One region of the Diaminobutyricimonas aerilata genome, then DNA from elsewhere that is predicted to be linked to it. Evidence: predicted binding sites of a transcription regulator. Region 1 holds the regulator's gene; the other holds the start of a gene.

Region 1 (5,561 bases):
TGGCGCGCCTCGCTCGAGCACGTGATCGCGCAGCGGCCCGATCACGTCTCCGCCTACGCGCTCATCGTCGAGCCGGGCACGAAACTCGCCCGGCAGATCCGGCGTCACGAGGTCGAGACGCCCGACGACGAACTGCAGGCGGACATGTACGAGCTGGCGGAGCGGATGCTCGGCGACGCCGGATACGGCTGGTACGAGGTCAGCAACTGGGCCGCCGGCGTCGAACACCGGTCGCGGCACAACCTCTCCTACTGGACCGGTCAGGACTGGTGGGGCGTCGGTCCGGGCGCGCACAGTCACGTCGGCGGCGTGCGCTGGTGGAACGTGAAGCATCCGGCCGCGTACGCCGACCGCGTTCTGGCGGGCGCGTCACCGGCCGCCGGGCGGGAGACCCTCGACGACGCCACGCGCGGTGTCGAGCGGGTGCTGCTCGAGTCGCGCCTCGCCGACGGACTCGCCATCGACGCGATCCCCGCCGCAGGGCGCGCGACGATCGCCGAGCTCATCGCCGACGGGCTCATCGAGGGCGCGGCGGCGCTGCGCGGCCGGATCGTGCTCACCCTCGCCGGTCGCCTGCTCGCCGACGCGGTGGTGCGACGGCTCACCGCCTGACGCGGTTCCGCCCGGGAACGAGAACGGGGACCGGGTCGCCCCGGTCCCCGTCGTCGTGCGGAGTGCTACTTGATGAAGCGGATCGCGACCGGGTAGCGGTAGCTGCCGCCGGCGTTCACTCGGGTGTAGCCGATGATCGAGAAGGTGACCACGGCGGCCCAGAGCAGCACGAAGAGCAGCGGCGCGAGGAAGCCGAACAGACCGAAGGTGACGAAGGTGAGGATCGTCGTCACGATCGAGAGGGCGAAGGCGACGATCACGACGGTGATCTGGAAGTTCAGGGCCTCCTTGCCCTCCTGGTTGGTGTAACCGCCACGCTCGCGGAAGACCAGCCAGATGATGAGGGAGGGGAGGATGCCGAGGATCCCGAGGAGGTGGGCGAGTCCGGCCCACTGCTTGTCTTCGGCCGGGGTGAGCGGGGCCGCGGGCTGGGCGGTGTTGGTCATCGTCGGGGTGCCTTTCGGGGATTCAGATCGTCGGCTCGCCGCGCCATGACATGGCAGCCTGAAGGCGAGCTGTGACTCAAGGTAGCGGTCCGGCGCGGATCCCTGCAATGGCGCGCTGGTCGACCGCATCCCCCGTTCTGCCCGGTCGAGCGGTAGAATTGGCAGTCAGACCTGTCGAGTGCCAGGAAGGAGCGGTGGCCATGGCATCGGAACGCAGTCTCGAAGTGCTGCGGGTCATCGTGCAGGATTACGTCGCCTCGCGGGAACCCGTCGGATCGAAGTCCATCGTCGAGCGGCATTCCTTCGGTGTGTCGGCCGCGACCATCCGCAACGACATGGCCCTTCTCGAGGAGGAGGAGCTCATCGCCGCTCCGCACACCTCGTCCGGCCGGGTCCCCACCGACAAGGGCTACCGCGTCTTCGTCGACCAGCTCGCCGACATGCGCCCTCTGAGCGCCGCGCAACGGCAGGCGATCGAGACCTTCCTCGGTCAACCCGACGACGTCGACGAGGTGCTCGCGCGCACGGTGCGCCTGCTCTCGCAGCTCACCAACCAGGTCGCGCTCGTGCAGTACCCGAGTTTCACGCGCGCCTCCGTGCGCCATGTGGAACTGGTCCCGTTGAGCGACACGCGGCTCATGACCGTGCTCATCACCGACCGCGGCCAGGTCGACCAGCGCATCGTCGACGCCGGCGAAGCGGTCGACGAGGCGTTCGTGGGCGAGCTGCGCGCGAAACTCAACGGCGCTCTCGCGGGCCGGTCGCTGAGTGAGGCGTCGACGGCGCTCCCGCGGATCGCCGAGCGGTTCGTGCCCGAACGCGCGGCGCTGGTGGAGCGGATCGGCGAGAGCCTGCTCTCGCAGGTGGACGCGAACCGCCGCGACAAGCTCGTCATGGCCGGTGCCGCGAACCTCGCCCGCACCGAGGCCGACTTCGGGGGCAGCATCTATCCCGTTCTCGAGGCCATCGAGGAGCAGGTCACCCTGCTCAAGCTCTTCGGCGAGATGGAGGTCGACGGGTCCGGCGTCTCGGCCAGCATCGGCCGCGAGAACGCCGACTTCGGTCTCGCCGACACCTCCGTGCTTGCGAGCGGCTACGCTCCAGCGGGCGACGGGGTCGCGAAGCTCGGTGTGCTCGGCCCCACCCGCATGGACTACTCCAACAACATGGCGGCGGTGCGGGCGGTCGCCCGTTACCTCTCCAAGCTCATCGACGGCGACTAGCCGATCGGGCGTTCCCCGCCCACGACGGAAGAATCAGGATTTGGCTGACCATTACGAGGTACTCGGCGTCGAACGCAACGCGACGCCGGAGGAGATCAAGAAGGCGTACCGCCGGCTCGCTCGGGAACTGCATCCCGATGTGAATCCCGGGGCGGACGCCGCCGAGCGGTTCAAGCTCGTCACCCACGCCTACGACGTTCTGAGCGATCCGCAGCAGCGTCAGCAGTACGACCTCGGCGGTTCCGGCGGCTTCGGAGGTGGGGGAGGCGCCAACTTCGGCGGCTTCGGCGACATCTTCGAGACGTTCTTCGGTGCCGGGGCGACGCGCCAGGGCCCGCGTTCGCGTCGCGAGCGGGGTCAGGACGCCCTCGTGCGGGTCGAGATCGAACTGGAAGAGGTCATCTTCGGCACGCACCGCGACGTCGAGGTCAACACCGCCGTGCTGTGCGAGACCTGCAACGGTTCGTGCGCGGCCCCGGGAACCAGCCCGGTCACGTGCGACATCTGCCACGGTACCGGTCAGATCCAGCGCGCCGTGCGCTCGCTGCTCGGCAACGTGATGACGTCGAGCCCGTGCGGCACCTGCCGCGGCTACGGCACCGTCATCCCGAACCCGTGCCCGACGTGCGCGGGTCAGGGTCGCGTGCGCGCCACCCGCAACATCCCCGTCGACATCCCCGCGGGAGTCGACACGGGCCTCCGCCTGCAGCTGCCCGGTCAGGGCGAGGTCGGTCCCGCCGGCGGCCCCAACGGCGACCTCTACCTCGAGGTCAAGGTGCGCCACCACGACACCTTCAGCCGCAACGGCGACGACCTGCTCGCGACGCTCGAGGTGCAGATGACGGATGCCGTGCTCGGCACCCGCACGACACTGCACGCGCTCGACGGCGACATCGACGTGGAGCTCAAGCCCGGAACGCAGAGCGCCGAGATCCTCACGATCAAGGACCGCGGCATCACCCGCCTGCGCGGCGGTGGCCGTGGCGACCTGAAGATCGGCGTGCACGTGGTCACCCCGACGAAGCTCAACCACAAGGAGCAGGAACTGCTGCGCAAGTTCGCGGCGTCGCGCAAGAACCAGCCGCCGCGACTCGCCCACTTCCAGCAGGGACTCTTCGCCAAGCTGCGCGACCGCTTCGTCGGCGGCTGATGAGCACGCTGTTCCTCAATCCCGAGCTCGAGCCCGCTGCCGCGGTCGTCGGCGCGCGCGTCGGCGTGCGCGGCGACGAGGCGCGCCACGCGGTCACGGTGAACCGCATCCGCCCGGGCGAGACGGTCTCGATCGGTGACGGCGAAGGACTCGTCGTCACCGGGGCGGTCGTCTCGGCGGCACCGGACGAGCTCGTCATCGAGGTGGCCGAGGTGCGCACCGAACCGTGGCCATCGCCCGAGCTGTGGCTCGTGCAGGCCCTCGCCAAGGGCGATCGCGACGAGCTCGCGGTGCAGGCGGCGACCGAACTCGGCGTGACCGGCGTCGTGCCGTGGGCCGCGGACCGCTCCGTGTCGCGCTGGGAGGGCGCGAAGGTCGCCAAGGGCGAGGCCCGATGGCGCACCATCACGCGCGAGGCGAGCAAGCAGTCGCTGCGCGGCTGGCTTCCGCAGGTCGCGCCACTCGCGCGCACCTCCGACCTGGTCCGCCTCGCCGGGGAGACCCGGATGCTGCTTCTCGACCCGACCGCCCACACCGCACTCACCGCGATAGATCCGGCGGGTGCGGCGCGAGTGCACCTCGTCGTCGGGCCCGAGGGCGGCTTCGCGCCGGCCGAGCTCGAGCGGCTCTCCGGCGCCGGCGCCGAGCGGGTGCACCTCGGCGCGGGCATCCTGCGCACCTCCACCGCGGGGCCCGCCGCCCTCGCGGTGCTGAACGCACGCCTGGGACGTTGGTAGCAGGGGGAATAGCGACGCCCGCTCGTCGTTAAGATCGATGCATGACTGACGCCGAGCGTTCGATCTTCACGCGCATCGCCGACCGGGAGATCCCGGCCGACATCGTGCACGAGACCGACAGCCTCATCGCGTTCCGGGACATCGCTCCGCAGGCGCCCGTGCACCTGCTGATCGTGCCGAAGACGGAACGGTACGCGAACGTCGTCGAGCTCGCCGAAGGCGACCCCGCACTGCTGGCCGACATCGTGAGCACCGCCGGCCGGCTCGCGCACGAGCACACCGGCGGGCAGTTCCGCCTCGTCTTCAACACCGGCGCCGAAGCCGGACAGACCGTGTTCCACGTGCACGCCCACCTGCTGGGCGGGCGACTAGAGGAAGGCACACTTGCCCACTAGCGACACCGGCTCCACCGGCGTACCGATCGAGCGCGCCGAACTGCACGTCGACGGCGTCGCGATGGTGCGACTGCTCGGCCCGCAGGACCGCCTGCTCACCACCCTCGAACGGCAGTACCCCGCCGTCGCCGTGCTCGTCCGCGGCAACCAGATCTTCCTCGACGGCCCCTCCGACCAGGTGAAGGCCGCCCGAACGCTCGTAGAGGAGCTCATCCAGATGGTCCGCAACGGCACCGACCTCGGTCCGGCCGACATCGCCTCGTCGGCCCGCATCATCGAGAGCGGCGCCGGCAGCCCGGCGGAGGTGCTCAGCCAGGCGATCCTCACCAGCCGGGGCAAGAGCATCCGGCCGAAGACCCTCGGTCAGAAGAACTACGTCGACGCGATCGATCACAACACGATCGTCTTCGGGATCGGCCCCGCCGGTACCGGTAAGACCTACCTCGCGATGGCGAAGGCCGTGCAGGCCCTGCAGCGCAAGGAGGTCGAGCGGATCATCCTCAGCCGGCCGGCGATCGAGGCGGGGGAGCGGCTCGGGTTCCTGCCCGGCACCCTCACCGACAAGATCGACCCCTACCTGCGGCCGCTCTACGACGCGCTCAACGAGATGATGGACCCGGAGATCGTGCCCAAGCTCCTCGCCGCGGGCACCGTCGAAGTCGCGCCGCTCGCCTACATGCGCGGTCGCACCCTCAACAACGCGTTCGTCGTGCTCGACGAGGCGCAGAACACCACCCCCGAGCAGATGAAGATGTTCCTCACCCGACTCGGGTTCGGCTCGAAGATGGTCGTCACGGGCGACATCACGCAGGTCGACCTGCCCACGGGCGCGAGTGGACTGCAACTCGTCACGCGCATCCTCGACGGGATGGACGACATCCACTTCGCCCGCTTGGGCAGTGAAGACGTCGTGCGGCACTCGCTCGTCGGGCAGATCGTCGACGCCTACACCAAGTACGACGCCGAGCAGCAGGCGCGACGATTCCAGCGCGAGCAGG
Region 2 (5,561 bases), 1.1 Mb from region 1:
CGATCGCCGACGTCACCCGAGACCGCCGCTACACCCGGTACGTCAGTGACCGGGTCATGCTCCGCAGCCACACGTCCGCCGCGATCCCCGGTCTGCTCGACCGGCTGGCGACGCTGCCGGAACCGGCGCACGACGACCTCATCGTGCTGCCCGGGCTCGTCTACCGCCGGGACTCGATCGACCGCACCCACGTCGGCGAGCCGCATCAGGTGGACCTGTGGCGCCTGTCGTCCCGCGCCCGCTTCGGCGTCGACGAGTTGCTCGCGCTGGCCGGCGCGATCGTGCAGGCCGTCTTCCCGGGCGCCGAGTGGCGCGCGGAACCCGCCACCCACCCGTACACCCGGGACGGGCGGCAGATCGACGTGCGCATCGACGGGGAGTGGCTCGAGCTCGCCGAGTGCGGAGTCGTCGCCGACCACCTGTGGACCGGTGCGGGGCTCGACCCTGCCCGGTGGTCCGGCCTCGCCCTCGGGATGGGACTCGACCGTGCGCTCATGCTGCGCAAGGGCATCCCCGACATCCGGGTGCTGCGGTCGGTCGATCCGAGGGTGCAGCGCCAGCTGCTCGACCTCGAGCCGTGGCGACCGGTCTCGATCATGCCGCCGTTGCGGCGGGATCTCTCGATCGTGGTCGACGGGCTCGACGACGCGGAGACCCTCGGCGATCGCGTGCGGTCCGCGCTCGGCGCAGACGCGGACGACCTCGAATCGATCGAGCTGCTCGCGCTCACCCCGTGGGCGGACCTGCCGGAGTCCGCTCGGGACCGCCTGGCCCTGCGGCCCGATCAGGCGAACGCGCTCGTTCGTCTCACCCTGCGTCCGCTCGACCGCACGCTCACCGATCCGGAGGCCAACCGCATCCGCGACCGGGTGTACCGGGTGTTGCACCGCGGTCCCGTGCTCGAGCTGATCGCCGGGTGACGTGCGGGCGGGTTAACGCCGTGTGGGCGGCTCCCCGAAGGGAACCGCCCACACGTGGTGTTGCGACTGGATCAGAAGTCCATGCCACCGCTCGGGTCGCCGACCGGAGCCGGGTTCTTCTCCGGCTTGTCGGCCACGACGGCCTCGGTGGTGAGGAACAGACCGGCGATCGACGCCGCGTTGAGCAGCGCCGAACGGGTGACCTTCACCGGGTCGTTGATGCCCGCCTCGAGCATGTCGACGTACTCACCGGTCGCGGCGTTGAGGCCCTGGCCGGCGGGGAGGTTGCGCACCTTGTCGACCACGACGCCCGGCTCGAGACCGGCGTTGAGGGCGATCTGCTTCAGCGGAGCGTCGATCGCGACACGCACGATGTTCGCACCCGTCGCCTCGTCACCGACGAGACCGGTGATCGCGTCGCCCTGGAACGCCTTGAGGCCGGCCTGGATGAGGGCCACGCCACCACCGGCGACGATGCCCTCCTCGACGGCGGCCTTCGCGTTGCGCACGGCGTCCTCGATGCGGTGCTTGCGCTCCTTGAGCTCGACCTCGGTCGCGGCACCCGCCTTGATGACGGCCACGCCGCCGGCGAGCTTCGCGAGGCGCTCCTGGAGCTTCTCGCGGTCGTAGTCGCTGTCGGTGTTGTCGATCTCGGCACGGATCTGACGCACGCGACCGGCGATCTGCTCGCTGTCGCCGGCGCCCTCGACGATCGTGGTCTCGTCCTTGGTCACGACGACCTTGCGGGCGCGACCGAGCAGGTCGAGGGTCGTGTTCTCGAGCTTGAGACCGATCTCCTCGCTGATGACGGCACCACCGGTGAGGATGGCGATGTCCTGCAGCATGGCCTTGCGGCGGTCGCCGAAGCCGGGGGCCTTGACGGCGACCGACTTGAAGATGCCGCGGATCTTGTTGAGCACGAGCGTCGCGAGCGCCTCACCGTCGATGTCCTCGGCGATGATGAGCAGCTGCTTGTTGGCCTGGATGACCTTGTCGACGACCGGCAGGAGGTCCTTGATCGCGGAGATCTTGGAGTTGACGATCAGGATGTACGGGTCTTCGAAGACCGCTTCCTGACGCTCCGGGTCGGTGACGAAGTAGGGGTTGATGAAGCCCTTGTCGAAGCGCATACCCTCGGTGAGCTCGAGCTCGGTGCCGAAGGTGTTCGACTCCTCGACGGTGACGACACCCTCCTTGCCCACCTTGTCGATGGCCTCGGCGATGAGCGCACCGATGGTCTCGTCGGCGGCCGAGATCGACGCGGTGGCGGCGATCTCCTCCTTGGTCTCGACCTCCTTGGCGCTCGCGATGAGCGCGTCGGAGACGGCCTGGGTGGCCTTCTCGATGCCGCGCTTGAGGCTGATGGGGTCGGCGCCGGCCGCGACGTTGCGCAGGCCCTCGCGGACGAGCGCCTGGGCGAGCACGACCGAGGTCGTGGTGCCGTCTCCGGCGACGTCGTCGGTCTTCTTGGCGACCTCCTTGACGAGCTCCGCACCGATCTTCTCGTACGGGTCGTCGAGCTCGATCTCCTTGGCGATCGAAACGCCGTCGTTCGTGATGGTGGGGGCGCCCCACTTCTTCTCCAGGACGACGTTGCGTCCACGCGGTCCGAGCGTGACCTTGACGGCGTCGGCCAGGGTGTTGAGGCCGCGCTCGAGGCCGCGGCGGGCCTCTTCGTCGAAAGCGATGATCTTAGCCATGTGTGTTCCTCGTCCCTCCCGGACGTATGAATCAGCGTGAGGTTGGCACTCAGCAGAAACGAGTGCTAACTGATTCTGGCACTCCCCATGACCGAGTGCAAGTGAGGGTACCCGGCCCCGTTCACCGCCCGCAGGGCCGGGAAACGAAGAACGCCGCCCGCGGCAGCGGACGGCGTTCGACGAGGTTCAGTCGGGGTTCGCGCTCAGGCGAGGCGAACCGACTCGGCCTGCGGCCCCTTCGATCCGGTACCCACCTCGAAGACGACCTGCTGGCCCTCTTCGAGGACCTTGTAGCCGCTCATGTCGATCGCGGAGTAGTGGACGAACACGTCCTGGCCTCCGCCCTCGACGGTGATGAAGCCGAAGCCCTTCTCTGCGTTGAACCACTTCACGGTCCCAGTCGCCATGGTGTTGCTCCCTGCTGCTGCGGTGCTGCGTAGTGCGTGCGGCCCGTGCGGAATCGCCAGTGCCGGGTCGACGCGGGCCGCAACCCGCACCCCTCCGGCCCGCTGGCGGATGCGGGTGCTCTGCCTTTCGCGCGCCGGATGGGCGACCAAGCCAGATGCTAACGGAGCGATGTGTCGCCAACAGGCCCGAAAACCCCAGATGACGCCGTGCTCACGACAATTCAACAAGAATTAAACACGGGCGTAACACCCGGGCCATGAAGCGGCGCCTATTCGGCTCGATCGGCGCCTAACACGACGGTCACCGGGGCACCGGGGTACGCGTCGGAGAGCTGCACGTCGCCCGGTTCGCCGATCGCCGCGAGGATGCCGCGGGCGATGCCCTCGAACTGCTCGCCGTTGTAGAAGACGATCGTGTCGGGGAAATCGCGGTCGGCCGCCGTGTTGCGCGCGCCCACGGGCCAACCCTGCTCCTCGAGGGTGTCGCCGATCTGCTCGTCGAGCTCGTCGACGGGGCTCGCGTTGAGCACGGTGATGGTGAGTCCGAGCGCGGGGTCGATCGCCGAAGGATCCGTCACCGGCTCCGCGGTCGCAGGCGGAGCCTCGGTGGGGGGAGGCGAACTCTCCCCCGCGAGGGAGGGCAGGTCGAACCGGAAGCTGTCGTTGACGAGCGCGAGTCCGATGACGCCGACGAGCACGAGCACACCGGTCGCGAGCGCCGCCCAGGCGAACCGGATCCATCCGCGCCCCTTGCGCGCCGGCGCCCGATGAGCGCCCACCCGCGGCAGGGTCGGGATGTCGTCGAATTCGTCTCTCGGGAACTTGGCCATGGTCCTCAGCGCTCGTCGAAGGGGCGACCCGCGCCGCCGTCGGCACCGAACACGCGGGTGCCGCGGGCGGCGGTGCGGGCATCGCGAAGGCGACGCAGCCGTCCGACGAGCATCGGGTCGTAGCGAACGGCGTCGACGTCGTCGATCAGGCCGTTCAGCAGTTGATAGTAGCGGGCGGGCGTGAGAGAGAACCGCTCGCGGATGGCCGCCTCCTTCGCCCCGACGTGACGCGACCACTCGCGTTCGAAGTCGAGGATGCGGCGGTCGCGCTCACTGAGCGTGTCCGGCGCGCGTTCGGGTACGGCTCCCATCCGCGTCATCGTAGAACCGCTCGACATCCCCGTCGCGGCGGCGCGCCCGCGCGCCCCGGATGCGCCGCGCTACAGCTCCATCCGCGCTACAGATCCGCGCTCACGCGACAACGTCGATCCGACGCGCTACACAACCGTGCGTGCGCCACACCTTCTTCTGCCGCACGAGCGCGATTGTGTAGCGGCACCGGTCAGCGCCGTGGCGGGATCGGGCGGCCCGGTCAGTCGAGGGTGCGGCGGCCCGACTCCGGCGGGGCGGCGGCGCGCGGGTCAGGCGGGGATGCGGCGCAGGGTCTCGCCGTGCGGTTCCGCGAAGGCGAGCGGATGCCCGTCGAGCGCGAGCAGGAACGGCGCGTCGGAGGGCGGTACGGCGGCCGGCGCCGTGTCGGGGTAGAGGCCGGCGAACTCGAGGCTCACCCAGTGCACCCCGAGTCGGCGCACCTCCTCCCGGAACCGCTCCCGGCGAGCGCGCGGCAGGTAGGCGAGCACGCCCGTCGTGACGACGACGGGCGCCGCGTCGTCCGGCACCTCGGCGACGAGCCGGGCGAGGTCGTCGACCGCGTCGCCGCGCTCGACCACCACCGGATCCTGTGCGGCGATGCCGAGCGCGGCGTCCAGTCGCCCCCGCCGCTCCGGCTCGTCCGCCGGCAGCAGCGCACGCAGCCACGCCGCGTCGGCCGGGTCGGCCGCGTCGAGCGGCGCGCGGTCGATGCCGCGCCGCCACACCACCTGCGGCAACCCCGCCGGCGGCGCGACCGCGCCGTCCGTCGCGCAATCGAGCACCAGTCGGGAGTCGCCGACCACGGGCCCGCCGATCACGGGCCCGCCGATCACGGGCCCGCCGTCGTAGCGGTAGGCGTAGCGGTCGAGCTGCAGGCACAACCCGGCCGCGGCGCCGACCTCGATGATTGCGAGCGGCCAGTCGATCCGCGCGAGTGCGGGCAGCAGCGCGGCGCACCGACCCGGTTCGTTCGTCTGCGTCGCGCGCACGAGCGCCTCCGCCTCGACCTCCGCCCACCGCGTCAGAAGCCGCTCGCGCAGCTCCGGCCACGAGGCATCCGCCCAGCCGCGCAGCCGCGCGCACGCGAAGACGAGCGCGGGCTGTCGACGCTGGTCCGGCAGCCGGTCGATGAGCGCGAGCACCTCGTCGTCGGCCGCGACACCCTCCGCCCACGCCGCGGTGAGCGGCGAACGGCGTCGCATCTCGTCGGCGAACCGGCGGTACCACGCCGCGGTCTCCATCAGCGGGGAAGCGTCGAGTCGGCGGGACGGTACATCGAGATGTGCTGGATACCCGCCTCGTCATAGGCCTCGCCGAAGGCCGCGAACCCGAACCGTTCGTACACCCCGCGCACCGCGACTTGCGCGTGCAGCATCATCGCGAGGCGTCCAT

What was found. Region 1 encodes HrcA, which represses chaperone genes, less so after heat shock. Its sites were predicted from a motif close to TTNGCACTCGNNNNNNNCGAGTGCNAA; they were not measured.
Region 2: a site for HrcA is predicted at 2,663-2,689, ahead of groL (chaperonin GroEL). Genes of this name have one in related genera too.

What each region holds. Positions count from the first base shown of each region.
Region 1 is NZ_PGFF01000001.1:1,631,054-1,636,614, forward strand. Features, by position in the region: gene hemW (radical SAM family heme chaperone HemW) at 1-612, shown strand, start outside; gene CLV46_RS07825 (DUF4870 domain-containing protein) at 678-1,058, opposite strand; gene hrcA (heat-inducible transcriptional repressor HrcA) at 1,259-2,281, shown strand; gene dnaJ (molecular chaperone DnaJ) at 2,322-3,431, shown strand; gene CLV46_RS07840 (16S rRNA (uracil(1498)-N(3))-methyltransferase) at 3,431-4,168, shown strand; gene CLV46_RS07845 (histidine triad nucleotide-binding protein) at 4,210-4,563, shown strand; gene CLV46_RS07850 (PhoH family protein) at 4,553-5,561, shown strand, end outside.
Region 2 is NZ_PGFF01000001.1:2,682,298-2,687,858, forward strand. Features, by position in the region: gene srmL (PheS-related mystery ligase SrmL) at 1-920, shown strand, start outside; gene groL (chaperonin GroEL) at 992-2,620, opposite strand; gene CLV46_RS12910 (cold-shock protein) at 2,824-3,027, opposite strand; gene CLV46_RS12915 (LytR C-terminal domain-containing protein) at 3,297-3,857, opposite strand; gene CLV46_RS12920 (DUF3263 domain-containing protein) at 3,863-4,168, opposite strand; gene CLV46_RS12925 (DUF2332 domain-containing protein) at 4,439-5,410, opposite strand; gene CLV46_RS12930 (GNAT family N-acetyltransferase) at 5,410-5,561, opposite strand, start outside.